One region of the Oikeobacillus pervagus genome, then DNA from elsewhere that is predicted to be linked to it. Evidence: a T-box and tRNA genes for the amino acid it is inferred to sense, from the RefSeq annotation. Region 1 holds a T-box; the other holds one or more tRNA genes.
The links. A T-box is a leader RNA that pairs with one kind of tRNA and senses whether it is charged. The one in region 1 lies ahead of pheS (phenylalanine--tRNA ligase subunit alpha), so its partner is inferred to be a tRNA-Phe.
Positions count from the first base shown of each region.

Region 2: it has a tRNA-Phe gene. The T-box ahead of pheS (phenylalanine--tRNA ligase subunit alpha) is inferred to sense a tRNA for this amino acid. The anticodon was not compared.

Region 1 is NZ_JAUSUC010000020.1:40,632-47,897, reverse strand. Features, by position in the region: gene J2S13_RS09275 (carbon starvation CstA family protein) at 1-1,339, opposite strand, end outside; gene J2S13_RS09270 (DUF8052 family protein) at 1,336-1,866, opposite strand; gene J2S13_RS09265 (CC/Se motif family (seleno)protein) at 1,891-2,187, opposite strand; gene J2S13_RS09260 (M42 family metallopeptidase) at 2,406-3,491, shown strand; gene sspI (small acid-soluble spore protein SspI) at 3,571-3,780, opposite strand; gene J2S13_RS09250 (TrmH family RNA methyltransferase) at 3,901-4,674, shown strand; T-box leader at 4,716-4,992, shown strand; gene pheS (phenylalanine--tRNA ligase subunit alpha) at 5,128-6,168, shown strand; gene pheT (phenylalanine--tRNA ligase subunit beta) at 6,201-7,266, shown strand, end outside.
Region 2 is NZ_JAUSUC010000036.1:24,267-31,532, forward strand. Features, by position in the region: gene J2S13_RS12585 (DEAD/DEAH box helicase family protein) at 1-1,497, shown strand, start outside; gene J2S13_RS12590 (HIT family protein) at 1,505-1,879, shown strand; gene J2S13_RS12595 (NAD(P)/FAD-dependent oxidoreductase) at 2,056-3,171, opposite strand; gene J2S13_RS12600 (cupin domain-containing protein) at 3,323-3,643, opposite strand; gene J2S13_RS12605 (ferritin-like domain-containing protein) at 3,935-4,414, opposite strand; tRNA gene J2S13_RS12610 (tRNA-Val) at 4,716-4,791, shown strand; tRNA gene J2S13_RS12615 (tRNA-Lys) at 4,816-4,891, shown strand; tRNA gene J2S13_RS12620 (tRNA-Leu) at 4,895-4,983, shown strand; tRNA gene J2S13_RS12625 (tRNA-Arg) at 4,987-5,060, shown strand; tRNA gene J2S13_RS12630 (tRNA-Ala) at 5,080-5,155, shown strand; tRNA gene J2S13_RS12635 (tRNA-Met) at 5,173-5,246, shown strand; tRNA gene J2S13_RS12640 (tRNA-Ser) at 5,263-5,355, shown strand; tRNA gene J2S13_RS12645 (tRNA-Phe) at 5,370-5,445, shown strand; tRNA gene J2S13_RS12650 (tRNA-Tyr) at 5,527-5,611, shown strand; tRNA gene J2S13_RS12655 (tRNA-Trp) at 5,615-5,685, shown strand; tRNA gene J2S13_RS12660 (tRNA-Gln) at 5,704-5,775, shown strand; tRNA gene J2S13_RS12665 (tRNA-Cys) at 5,784-5,857, shown strand; tRNA gene J2S13_RS12670 (tRNA-Gly) at 5,864-5,937, shown strand; tRNA gene J2S13_RS12675 (tRNA-Asn) at 5,961-6,035, shown strand; tRNA gene J2S13_RS12680 (tRNA-Glu) at 6,043-6,114, shown strand; gene J2S13_RS12685 (hypothetical protein) at 7,009-7,224, shown strand; gene J2S13_RS12690 (FAD-linked oxidase C-terminal domain-containing protein) at 7,178-7,266, shown strand, end outside.

The sequences.
Region 1 (7,266 bases):
AGCCAAATAGTGGCCATACCGTACTCCAAGTTCCTGAAATGGCCAAAGCTCCGGCACCGATGATGATTACTAGGGTGGCAATATGATGATTACGGAAGAAGGAGGATTTATTTTCAGCAAATTCCTGAACAGCATATTTTCCGAGTCGAGTAGCTGAATCTAATGTCGTCATTAGGAAAGCAGAAGCGGTTAATGCGGTAAATGTAGTAGCAGTGATTTCAGAAATGCCCCAATGAGACATAAAGAAACCAACACCAGCAGAAAATGTTCCGATTGGTCCACCTAGGTCGGTCATTCTTGCAGCGAAATCGGCTTGTGAAAGATAGGCAACCGCTCCTATCGCGATAATGGCAAGAAATCCTTCCAGAAGCATAGCTCCATACGTAATAAATCGCCCATTCTTTTCATTATCCAGTTGCTTTGCGGTTGTACCTGAGGAGACGAGGGAGTGGAAGCCTGACACCGCTCCACAGGCAATGGTAATAAATAGGATTGGAAATAAATATCCTAAATTTTCATTATAAAATCCTGTATACCCTGCTAACTGAATTGTAGGATTGGCGATCACCATTCCTATGAAGGCACCTGCAATCATTCCATATAATAAAAATGAATTTAAATAGTCTCGTGGTTGTAAAAGAACCCAAACAGGTAATACCGAGGCTAAATAGGCATAGACTAATAAAATGATGACCCATGTTGTTCCACTTAAATGAAAAGGGAATTCAATTCCGATCCAGATGCTTGCGAACATAGCAAGTACACCTAAAATACTTGCTAACACAAAGTTCATACGCAACTGATTAACTAAAACACCGAATACGATCGCAAGTCCAATAAATAATACCGAGGCTGTCGCAGCTTCTGGAACGGCAACAAATGTATCACGTACTAGAATAATAAAAACCCCGACAATAAGAACTAAGGTAGCAATGGAGAATGAAAGAAACAATGTTTGTCCGCGGTTTCCAATATATTCTTTAATGATCGTTCCAATCGATTGTGCCTTATGTCGGATCGAGGCTTGCAATGATGTATAATCGTGAACCCCACCGATGAAAATGCTTCCAACAATAATCCAAAGTACCGCTGGAATCCAGCCGAACACAACAGCGGAAATCGGGCCAACGATCGGACCTCCCCCCGCAATCGTCGCAAAATGATGTCCAAGTAAAACAGGCTTTCTGGCGGAAACATAGTCAACTCCATCCGCCATCGTCTTTGCCGGTGTTGGTCTATTTGGGTCAATATCTAGCTTTTTATCTAGGAATTTTCCATAGGTGAAATAGGCAATAATGAAGATAATTCCTGAAACCATTAATAATGTTAATAAATTCATTGTTGTTCACGCTCCCCTTTCAATATTTTTCCAATGGCAGATACAAAAGGTTTTCCTTTCCGATGAATCGTGATCGTTTGATTTTGCACATGAACTAAACCAAGATAAATTTCAATCCAGCCATGAATACCGTAATGAAGAAACTTTACTTTACGTGTCTTTTTCACCTCCTTTAATAAGGTCTGATCTGTTGGTTGATCGGTGATGATCAGTCCAATTAGGACCGTTGACATATGCTCATCATGTGATGGAATATAATGATCTGCTTGCTGAATTATATTGTGCAAATATTGATGAACCCAAGTGGTTGATAGTTCTATTTTAGGTGAGATGACGAAGACAATTTGCTGGTTTTCAACTCCCCATATTTTGATACTTTTGGATAGCATATATTTTTCATCTTTACGTAGATGATGGGCAATAAAATCGATAGAAGTATCCCCTAGTGGTACATTTTCCTCAATATTGAAAAAAGGGGCATAGGTGTCTTGAAGTTTTTTTATAAAAGTGGGTGTTTGAGTTGTCAAAATGACTCCCCCTTCTTGAAAGAATTAAAATCGCTTCAATCCTTTCACTTGTAATGTTTTAAATACGGAAAAACCAGTAAGGTAAAAATGAATGTGACGATCTTTGAATTCCAGAACTTGATCAATAAAGATAGAAATCCCTTCTACCTTTTGATGATGAAATAAATTCTCGAAATCAGGTTTGACAAAGGTTACCTCCGCTTCCATCCCCCCAACACAGCAGTTTCCAGGTTGAAAGGGTTTCACAACGATAACAGGTTCTGCAGTTTTTGAAAAAAGCCATTGTGTCGCTTTTTCATCAAATGTAATCGTGTAATCCATTGAACCCTCTCCTTCCAAATTTTTAGATAATTCGGAATTCTAACCCTACTTATATGTACGAAAAAAATGGACATTATATGCTATAAAGTGAAACTTCACTCAGTGCGGTTTTTTCAATATTTTTATATAAAATACATAATGAAAAAGCAGAGTTTTGTATATTATCATGATTTTCAGTATAATTTTTACTATAACGTAATGAAATGGAGGTTTTTAAAATGACAAAGATGGATGAAACATTAGTCATGTTAAAAGAACTAACAGATGCTAGAGGGATTCCCGGAAATGAGCGTGAAGTTCGGGAAGTAATGAAAAAATACATAGAGCCATTATCAGATGAAATGACGACCGATCATTTAGGAAGTCTCATCGCCAAAAAAGTTGGGGATGAAAATGGTCCAAAAATCATGGTGGCAGGCCATTTGGATGAAGTTGGGTTTATGGTAACCCAAATTGATGATAAGGGATTTATTCGTTTTCAAACGGTTGGCGGCTGGTGGTCGCAAGTTATGCTCGCTCAGCGTGTGACGATTGTAACTAGAAAGGGAGATGTAACCGGAATTATCGGTTCGAAACCACCCCATATTTTACCTGCTGAAGCACGTAAAAAACCTATTGATATTAAGGATATGTTCATTGATATTGGAGCATCTAGTAGAAAAGAGGCGGAGGAATGGGGAGTCCGACCTGGGGATATGATCACTCCATATTTTGAATTTACCGTCATGAACAATGAGAAAATGCTATTGGCAAAAGCATGGGATAATCGAATTGGCTGTGCGATTGCCATTGATGTCTTAAAATATATTCAAAATAAAAAACATGAAAACATCGTGTATGGTGTTGGAACCGTTCAAGAGGAAGTTGGATTACGTGGAGCCAAAACGAGTGCCAATACCATTCTTCCAGATATTGCTTTCGGTGTAGACGTTGGGATTGCTGGTGATACACCGGGAATTTCGGAAAAAGATGCGATGAGCAAAATGGGGAAAGGCCCACAGATCATTCTGTATGATGCTTCAATGGTTTCTCATAAAGGATTACGCGATTTTGTTACAAATGTAGCAGATGAATTGAATATTCCATACCAATTTGATGCGATTGCTGGTGGAGGAACCGATTCAGGATCGATCCATTTAACAGCGAGTGGAGTCCCTACTTTATCGGTCACGATTGCTACACGTTATATCCATTCACATGCGGCGATGCTTCATCGTGATGACTTTGAAAATGCTGTAAAACTTTTAGGAGAAGTGATTCTCCGTTTAGATCGTGACGCTGTGAATAAAATTACATTTGAATAAGTCATAAGAAGCCCCCAGATCCTTTGTCTGGGGGGTTCAAAAATAATAAAGCTAGGGAAAACGATTGCATACAGAATAATTATCTTCTTAATCCTTCTTCTAATGTTTGTAGCATGACCTGTTGCTCCTTGGAGTCAGCATTTTTCCAAAAAACTTCAAATAATACCCCAAGACCAGGAAGCATTTTCTCTTCACCACTTTGAATGGCATCCACGATGGTATCTTGAAGCTGAGATTGACTGTGGCCAGTCACATTGTGAAGGACGGCCCCTCTTAAGTTGAAATTCATTTCATTAGCCCCTTTCTACAGCAATTACATTCCTATTTTCCCCAGGTAGATATTCAATATGCATTCGCATTACGTTATAATAAGAAAATTGAAATGAAACGAAAAGGTAGGAGAGAATAGGTGGACTATATCCAATCGGCAAAAAACCCGAAAGTAAAGCAATGGAAAAAATTATTAACCAAAAAAGGACGTGAACAAACAGGGCTATACCTATTAGAAGGGTTCCATTTAGTAGAGGAGGCCCTTCAGTTTAAAAATGAAATTGAGGAAATCCTTTATTCTGAAAACATCATGATCCCCTCACATTGGAATATGGATCATGTCAAGATAACGACGATCTCAGAAGAGGTTTCCAAGGCGATTTCTGAAACAGAATCCTCCCAAGGAATTTTTGCTATTTGTAAAAAGCATCAGTATGAAGAAAAAATGATGGAAAAGGGAAAGTCCTTCTTACTCATTGATGCTGTTCAAGATCCGGGGAATGTTGGAACGATGATTCGAACAGCAGATGCTGCTGGGATTGATTTAGTCATTCTTGGTGACGGAACTGTCGATCTCTATAATTCGAAGGTGTTACGATCAGCACAAGGAAGCCATTTTCATTTATCAATAATTTCCATGTCATTACAAAAAGCAATCTCATTATTACAAGAAAAAGGGGTACCAGTATTTGGGACATCTTTGCAATCAGCTGAATCTTATAAAAAGGTGACGATAGATGATTCCTTTGCGATGATTGTTGGGAATGAAGGAAATGGAGTTTCAGAGGAACTATTGCAGACAACAAACCAAAATGTATTTATCCCCTTATACGGCCGGAGTGAATCTTTAAATGTAGCAGTGGCAGCCGGGATTTTGTTATTTCATTTTCAAGACAGCTTGAAAAGTAACTGAAAATTATACTATAATATGTAACATATGAAATTTTGGATAAAATAAAGACGAAGACAGAGAAAAGTACTTTATAAGTTTTCGAAAAGGGAGAAAATGCCTGAGACTGAAAGCATTTTTACGAAGAATGTAAGGGAAGTTCATCTCTCGAGTTGGCATCGGGACCGTTTTTTATGAAGGCACTTTTACTACAAAAAGTTTATGGAAAATGCCTTTATTCTAAATGTAAAGATGCATCGGTGTAGCCGTTATCAAAATGAAGTGAGCGCAAATTGATTGTGCTAATAAGGGTGGTACCGCGAAAACAGCCTCGTCCCTTTCTTAGGGAAGGGCTTTTTTTTATGTTTAAAAACCATTGGTTACACCAGTTTCAGGTAGGATGAACAAAGAAAGTCCATCCCATAGGCAAAAATCACTGGTTACTTGATAAACCTGCTAGAAAAAGGAGGAAATATTGTGGAACAAAAGTTAAAGGAACTACAGCAAGAAGCATTGCAAAAAGTCGATCAAGCTGAAGATTTAAAACAATTAAATGAAGTTCGAGTAGCTTATTTAGGGAAAAAAGGCCCTATTACGGAGGTACTTCGTGGAATGGGGAAACTTTCTCCAGAAGAACGTCCCAAAATGGGAGCATTAGCTAATGAAGTAAGGGAATCGATTTCTTCTAAAATTGAAGCAAAACAAGCAGAGCTAGAAGAAGCAGCAATCCAAAAACAGCTGGAGGAACAATCGATTGATGTTACATTACCAGGGAGACCTATTTATTCTGGAAATCATCACCCACTTACACGTGTAGTGGAAGAAGTGGAAGATCTATTTATTAGTATGGGCTATACAATTGCAGAAGGTCCAGAAGTGGAACAAGATTACTATAATTTTGAAGCATTAAACTTACCAAAGGATCACCCTGCAAGAGATATGCAAGATACATTTTATATAACAGAAGAAATCCTGATGAGAACCCATACATCACCTGTACAAGCGAGAACCATGAAAAAACATCAAGGAAAAGGACCTGTGAAAATTATTTGCCCAGGGAAAGTTTACAGACGAGACCATGATGATGCGACACACTCCCATCAATTTATGCAAATTGAAGGTCTGGTCGTAGATGAAAATATTCGCATGAGTGATTTAAAAGGAACTTTAGAAGTATTTGCGAAAAAAATGTTCGGAGAAGATCGTGAAATCCGTCTTCGTCCAAGTTTCTTCCCATTCACAGAACCATCTGTTGAAGTCGATGTTTCTTGTTTCTCTTGTGGAGGAAAAGGTTGTTCGATTTGTAAAAAAACAGGATGGATTGAAATGCTAGGAGCGGGAATGGTTCATCCAAATGTGCTAGAGATGGCTGGATTTGACTCTAAGAAATATACTGGATTTGCATTCGGAATCGGAGTGGAAAGAATCGCGATGCTACGATATGGAATCGATGATATTCGCCACTTATACGCAAATGATATCCGTTTTCTTAAACAATTTTCACGAGTAGAAAAATAGTAGCGCATTCAATTAATAGGAGGTAAACTAATATGTTTGTTTCATATAAATGGCTTCAAGAGTATGTTGATTTATCGGGCATAGATGCAAACGATTTGGCAGAAAAAATTACACGAAGCGGGATCGAAGTAGAAGGGGTAGAATGTCCGAGCGATGAAATCAAAAATGTAGTCGTCGGTTATGTTGTTGAATGTGAACAACATCCAAATGCAGATAAATTAAATATATGTCAAGTTGATTTGGGAGAGGGAGATCCTGTTCAAATTATTTGCGGGGCTCCAAACATTGCCAAAGGTCAAAAAGTGGTGGTGGCCAAAGTAGGTGCCGTCTTACCAGGAAACTTTAAAATTAAAAAGGCAAAACTTCGTGGAGAACCATCAAATGGGATGATCTGTTCCTTACAAGAATTAGGAATTGAGGGAAAGATCACACCAAAGGAATATGCAGAAGGAATTTTTGTATTCCCAAATGACGTAGAAGTGGGATCGAATGCCCTTGCACAATTAAATTTAGATGATCATGTTTTAGAACTAGGATTAACTCCAAATCGTTCGGATTGTTTAAGTATGCTTGGTGTTGCGTATGAAGTGGCAGCCATTCTTAAGAAGGATGTCAAACTTCCTCATCCAAAAGCAGATGAAAGTAATGAAAAAGCGACAGACTATATTTCCGTTTCGATTGATGCGAAGGAAGACAATCCATTATATATTGCCAAAGTCATTAAAAATGTGAAAGTAGCACCATCGCCTTTATGGATGCAAACTCGATTGATGTCTGCGGGGATTCGTCCTCATAACAATGTCGTGGATATTACAAACTTTATTTTATTAGAATATGGTCAACCTCTTCATGCTTTTGATTATCAACGCCTTGGCTCTAAAGAGATTGTCGTCCGCCGTGCCCATCAAGGGGAAAAAATGACGACATTAGATGATGTGGAACGCATGTTATCAAGTGAACATTTAGTCATTACAAATGGTCAGGAACCTATTGCTCTTGCTGGAGTGATGGGTGGAGCGAATTCAGAAGTGCAAAATGATACGACGACTGTACTCATCGAATCTGCTTATTTCAATGGTCAAATTGTTCGAAAGGCTT
Region 2 (7,266 bases), on a different contig from region 1:
GTTTTTACTTTAAGTATGAAGCAACATCTGCAACATTTTAAACGCGATGAATTTGATTTAATTGTAATTGACGAATTTCATCATGCAGCTTCGCAATCTTATCAAAAAATGATCGATTATTTTCAACCAGAATTTTTACTTGGCATAACAGCAACACCAGATCGAAACGACCAAAAAGATGTATATGCAATTTGCGATGGGAATATTGCCTATAGGATCGATTTTATTGAAGCCGTCCAACGCGGGTGGTTAGCCCCTTTCCATTATTATGGAGTCTATGATGATACGGACTATAGTCAAATTCGCTGGTTAGGTTCGAAATATGATCAAGAACAACTTCTACAGGCACAACTAAAGGAAGAAATGGCTCAAAAGATTTTATTAGCTTGGGAGGAACATAAACAAACTAGATCATTAATATTTTGCTCTTCAATAAGACAAGCTAATTTTCTTTCCCAATTTTTTAATCGAAGTGGTTATCAAACCGTTAGTCTACATTCAAAGCAACAAGATATAGGAAGAAAGGAGGCAATCAATCAATTAGAAGAGAAGAAACTGGATGCGATTTTCACCGTTGATTTATTTAATGAAGGGATTGATATCCCATCTGTTGATACGATTTTGTTTGCACGCCCAACAGAGTCTTTAACTGTTTTTACCCAGCAAATTGGAAGGGGATTGCGACTTCATTCTTCCAAAAGTCATTGTGTAATTATCGATTTAATTGGGAACTACCGTAACGCCGATATAAAGCTATCCCTATTTCAGGTTGAGTTGAAAAAAACAAAGAACAGAAAAATTGCTCCTGTCATTCCTGAAAGTTGTGAATTCAATTTAGACATACAATCTATTAATTTATTGGAAGAACTACGTAAAAAGCGGCAACCACGTAAAGAAAAGCTGAAAAATGCTTATATGCAATTAAAAGAAGAGTTGGGGCGACGTCCTACATATCAAGAATTATTTTTAAATGGAACTATCGAAGTGATTCAATATTATAAAGAATTTAAATCCTATTTTGCTTTTTTACATTGGGCGGAAGAATTAACTGAAAAGGAAATAGAACTATATATCCGTTATGAAAATTGGCTAAAAGAGATCGAAAAAACAGGCATGCAAAAAAGTTATAAAATGATTGTATTGCTTGGAATGCTAAAAAAGGGGAAACATAATTGGTATCGATCCACAACACCTGAGGAAATAGCCCCATTTTTTCATCATTATTTGATGGAGAAAGAGTATCGAAAGCGAATCGATTTTTCAGATAAATCCTCTCGTACATTATGGAAGTATGAGGAAAAGAAAGTAGCCAATTTAATCGCCAAAATGCCGATGTCTAAATGGAGTGGATCTTCCCAAGGGATGATATCTTTTGAAAAAAATATTTTCAAGCTCAATTTTGATGTACTAAACGAAGACGAGGACATCCTTTTTCATTGGACGAGGGAAGTATGTGAAAAACGACTGATGGAGTATTTCGCTAGGAAAGGGGAATGATAATGCCATGCAATCTTGTCATTTTTGTAATCAAGAACAATTAATCATTTTATTAGAAAACCAATGGGCTTTAGCTTTTTTTGATCGGTTTCCTGTGAGTCGTGGTCATCTTCTAATTATCCCCAAACGTCATGTAAGTGATTTTTTTGATACAACATTAGAGGAACGGATGGCAATGAATGACTTAATGGAGAAGGGGAAGAAGCTCTTAGATCAAAAGTATGAACCGCACGGCTATAATATTGGAATCAACTGTGGGGGAGCGGCTGGGCAAACGATTTTTCATGTTCATCTTCATTTGATTCCAAGATACGACGGTGATATGTTGGATCCTAGTGGAGGGGTTCGGGGCGTAATACCTTGGAAGCAGAAATATAAATAGGGCGAATTTGGAAATTTCGTATTAAAAATGAGAGAGAGATAGATTCAGATAACAGTCGAGTTGAGTTGATGTTTCTATTTCGGTTGTTTAGATAAGCGGCTAGAACCTCTCTCATTTTAATGGGAGGATATTTCACCCGAGTAGTGAAAGTATACATACCCGAGTGAATGGTTGGGTTATTCGATGGCGTTTTCGACATCATAATCCGCTAGGTCAATCTCCATTTCCCTATCTAATGCTAGTTTTGCCAGTTCCGATCCAAGATAAGGGCCCACTGTAAGGCCAGAAGCTCCAAGGCCATTTGCCACGAGGATCTCATTATATTGGGGGATTGGTCCAATAATCGGGAGAAACCCTGGGGTAAATGGTCGGAATCCGACTCGTACTTCAAGGACGGTGCTATCTGCTAATCCAGGTGCGTAATGTAATGCCTTTCCCAAGACTTCATGAATTCCACTAGCGGTCATGCGGTGATCGAAACCTACATTATTTTCATGAGTGGCCCCAGCGATAATCCGATCTTGGAATGCTAATATGTATTGATCACTTGGTGGCATGACCACTGGCCATGTATCTGTTTTCGTATGGGGGAGATGTAAATGGACAATTTGGGCTTTTTGAAAATAAACATTAAATTGGATCCCAAGAGGCTTTAACAACTCGTCTGCCCAAGCTCCAGCTGTTATGATTATTTTTTCTGGAATAATTTCATGTTCATTCACTTGAACACTTGTTTTTTGTCTATCATGATGTAGTAATTTCGCATCCCCCTGTATGAAAGTAGCCCCATATCGTTTAGCAGATCGTATTAACGCATCTCGTAATGCTCGACCATCTACACGAGCAGCCCCACTGACAAAAACAGAACCAAGGCCCTCTAGTAGGGGAGGGAATCTTTTTTTGGTTTCCTCAGGTGTGAGGATTTTTACTTCGCCGATTTCAGGAGCTTCTTCCCGGCGCTTTAATGCCCGTTCTTTCATTGCTAGTAATTTTTCATGGTCATGATGGAGACTGATGGCTCCGACTCGGGCATATCCCGTGTGTTCTTCTCCGTCTTTTTGAAGATCTGTCATTAATTCAGGATAGTAACGCGCCCCATTTTTGGCGAGTCTATACCATGCTTTGTTACGACGTTGTGAAAGCCAAGGGCAAACAATCCCTGCTGCTGCATCTGTTGCTTGTCCTTTGTCTTTACGATCCATGATCACGACTTCTTCCCCGGCCTTTGCTAGATGATAGGCAGTAGATGCCCCAAGAATCCCAGCGCCAATGACACAATATTTTTTCTTCATTTATACAGACCCTTTCTTATATGTTGAATTCTTATGGAGTCCATTTTACCCGAAAAGTCGGAATGATGGGTAGAATCGTACCGAAAAGGGCGATGTCCCCCAAAAATAAGGACATCGCCATCTAATTTTTTAACGATCTTGTGTGTATTGGTCAATTTGGAATAGTGCTTAGAACAACATAAAGACTGGCATCTTCTTTCCCGTCATTTTTGAAAGAAAGTTCTTGCTCACTTGTGCAAATGAGCGAATCTAATTCTGATGCCTTGATCTGTTTGCCATCGATTGTAAATGTTCCCTCGCCAGTTAACACGAGTAAATGAACATTACTGTTTGGGTGTTTATGTGCAGGTAACTCTTGTCCGGGCTTGAAATTCAGGACAAATGTCGTGCTGGGTCCTTCTTTAAAAATGATTCGTTTCGTAAATCTTTCATTATGATACTCCATGAACTGTTTTACATTCTGTATGTTCATCTTTATTTCTCCACCTTTCATCCTGTATATATGTAGCATACATACTATTTACCATGATATGCAAATGGTAGGAACTTGTGGTCGTTTTTGGGAAACACGAGGGAATGAAGTTGAAACCATTAAGGGGAAAGGATCCTAGCTAGATTTGTTTATTATAGCGAGGAAAAACAGACACATCTAAAAACATAGATCCCACGCGATCACCCGACTTCAATGATTCAAGATATTTGTGTTCGTTAACGTGACAAAATCTAGCGAGGCTTCATTCGTCGTAGAATGAAGCCTGATTTTTCAGCGTTTTAACCTGAATAAATAATATAAAAACCAAACGGCATGATTTTGTTCATCAGCGGCTGCTCTTTGAATGATTTGTTTCATTTTTTGATCGGATACCATTTCAGCTAGATCTAGATAGAAATCAACCGTTTCTTGCTCGTCTTTTACACTGAAATGAAGTCCTTCCCGATAAGTGGTCGGACAACGTTCTGTCATTTGTGGAGTAGGTTTTCGTCCGGTTAAGGTAGTATACATTTGAGTGAATTGTCGTAGATGACGTATTTCATCTTGTTTAATTTCGATAATTTGATTTCTCTCTTCCGGATTTGGGGCCATATTGGCGATTTTTCCATAGCATTGAATGGCTGTATATTCTCCATTAATGGCTTTTTGAAAAAGACTCACAATATCATGGGTCTTTCGATCATATGAATAGTCATAAAAATTAATTGGGGCTTCATTAGGGGCATTGAAATATTGATAATAGGGATCCATCTACTTTTAAACCTCCTCAAGGGTTCCTCGTTGATATGATATGAAAAACAGTAAGAAAAGTGCTTGTGTAAACGATCCATAAGCAAATCTATATGTGAAAAACAAATCTTTTCTTTTAATCTTTCATTCATTTTCATAAGGTTTCATCCTAGTGTAAAAAAATATTTCATAAATGCTTGACTATTACTTTTATTCCTGATAATATATAAAACGTCGCAACAAGATAAAATAAGTAATAAAAGGTTATATTGGAAAGGATTTATTTCCGATTTAAAGAATTGATTTACTTTATTTTGAGAATGGAGGATTAGCTCAGCTGGGAGAGCACTTGCCTTACAAGCAAGGGGTCGGCGGTTCGATCCCGTCATCCTCCACCATAAGTGTAATGATTATGATAAAATGAGCCATTAGCTCAGTTGGTAGAGCATCTGACTTTTAATCAGAGGGTCGAAGGTTCGAGTCCTTCATGGCTCACCATTTGCCGGGGTGGCGGAACTGGCAGACGCACAGGACTTAAAATCCTGCGGTAGGTGACTACCGTACCGGTTCGATTCCGGTTCTCGGCACCACTTGCGCCCGTAGCTCAATTGGATAGAGCGTTTGACTACGGATCAAAAGGTTAGGGGTTCGACTCCTCTCGGGCGCGTTATCTATATTTCCATTTTGGGGCCTTAGCTCAGCTGGGAGAGCGCCTGCTTTGCACGCAGGAGGTCAGCGGTTCGATCCCGCTAGGCTCCACCAATATTGAACGATATAATGGCGGCGTAGCTCAGCTGGCTAGAGCGTACGGTTCATACCCGTGAGGTCGTGGGTTCGATTCCCTCCGCCGCTATGATCTTTACTTTTATGGAGGAATACCCAAGTCCGGCTGAAGGGATCGGTCTTGAAAACCGACAGGCGGGTTAAACCGCGCGGGGGTTCGAATCCCTCTTCCTCCGCCATCATGGTATACACTGGCTCAGTAGCTCAGTCGGTAGAGCAAAGGACTGAAAATCCTTGTGTCGGCGGTTCGATTCCGTCCTGAGCCACCATATTTCATCTTAATCTACTAAAAAAAATTTTGTTTGATCTGTAAGACGTTCAGAATATTTATCTTATTTCATTCATATAATGGAGGGGTAGCGAAGTGGCTAAACGCGGCGGACTGTAAATCCGCTCCCTATGGGTTCGGCAGTTCGAATCTGCCCCCCTCCACCATTTAGGGGCATAGTTTAACGGTAGAACAGAGGTCTCCAAAACCTCCAGTGTGGGTTCGATTCCTACTGCCCCTGTAATGACTTACATATTATTGGGCTATAGCCAAGTGGTAAGGCAACGGACTTTGACTCCGTCATTCGTAGGTTCGAATCCTGCTAGCCCAGTTCTTGTTGGCGGCATAGCCAAGTGGTAAGGCAGAGGTCTGCAAAACCTTTATCACCGGTTCAAATCCGGTTGCCGCCTCCAATTTAAGCGGGTGTAGTTTAGTGGTAAAACTACAGCCTTCCAAGCTGTTGTCGTGGGTTCGATTCCCATCACCCGCTCCAAAATTTCATCATTAGATGATGATTCCGCAGTAGCTCAGTGGTAGAGCTATCGGCTGTTAACCGATCGGTCGTAGGTTCGAATCCTACCTGCGGAGCCAAATAAATGGCCCGTTGGTCAAGCGGTTAAGACACCGCCCTTTCACGGCGGTAACACGGGTTCGAATCCCGTACGGGTCATAGAAAAAAACCACAAAATGGAGATTTCCATTTTGTGGTTTTTTTGTATTTAATCTAGTATACTAACTAAATAAGTTTCTTTATTTACCAATAGATTAATGACCAGTGGCGAATTGATTTTGCTTTAAGAAAATTCCACAATAGAGGGGTTAAAGGAGGTGCGGGAGTGGGGTTGTTTTTTTGGCCATTTATGATAGCTTCCATTATATTTTCGTTTATCGCTTTAATTTTAAAAAGGCCGATATTTCTAGTGATTTCTTGCTTACTAGTCACTCCATTATCACTCTACTTAACTGCAACGCCACATTTTGAATGGTGGGGGGTGATCTTCCCATTCTTTTACCTCGGGGCCGCTTTATCCCTAAGCAAAAATATGAGATGGCTATCGGTGGTGTTGATTTCTCCAAATTAATCTAGTATACTAACTAAATAAGTTTCTTTATTTACCAATAGATTAATGACCAGTGGCGAATTGATTTTGCTTTAAGAAAATTCCACAATAGAGGGGTTAAAGGAGGTGCGGGAGTGGGGTTGTTTTTTTGGCCATTTATGATAGCTTCCATTATATTTTCGTTTATCGCTTTAATTTTAAAAAGGCCGATATTTCTAGTGATTTCTTGCTTACTAGTCACTCCATTATCACTCTACTTAACTGCAACGCCACATTTTGAATGGTGGGGGGTGATCTTCCCATTCTTTTACCTCGGGGCCGCTTTATCCCTAAGCAAAAATATAAGATGGCTATCGGTGGTGTTGATTTCTCCAAATATTTTACTAATTGGATGGATGGGATACGTGATAATTCATCCATAGTGAATGAAACTAAACCCATCCAAAATCGCATGTTTTCTTTAATAAGATGGACGGGATGATCCTAAAAAAGGGGGGATTTAATTGAAGCTTCGCGAAGATTTGCTTCAAATAGTTGGAGAAGAGAGTAGAATTTCGACGAATGAAATGGTTTTAATTCAGCATGGTCATGGAATATCTTATCATCCAGGAAAATTGCCGGATGTTGTTGTTTTTCCAGTTGATAAAGAAGAGGTAAGACGAATTGTTCGCTATGCCAATGTCTACAGATATTTGTGTCCCCATTTCAAAATTGCCTGAAGCTATAACCAATACTAGAAAACTAGCAGATCAGTATAAAAT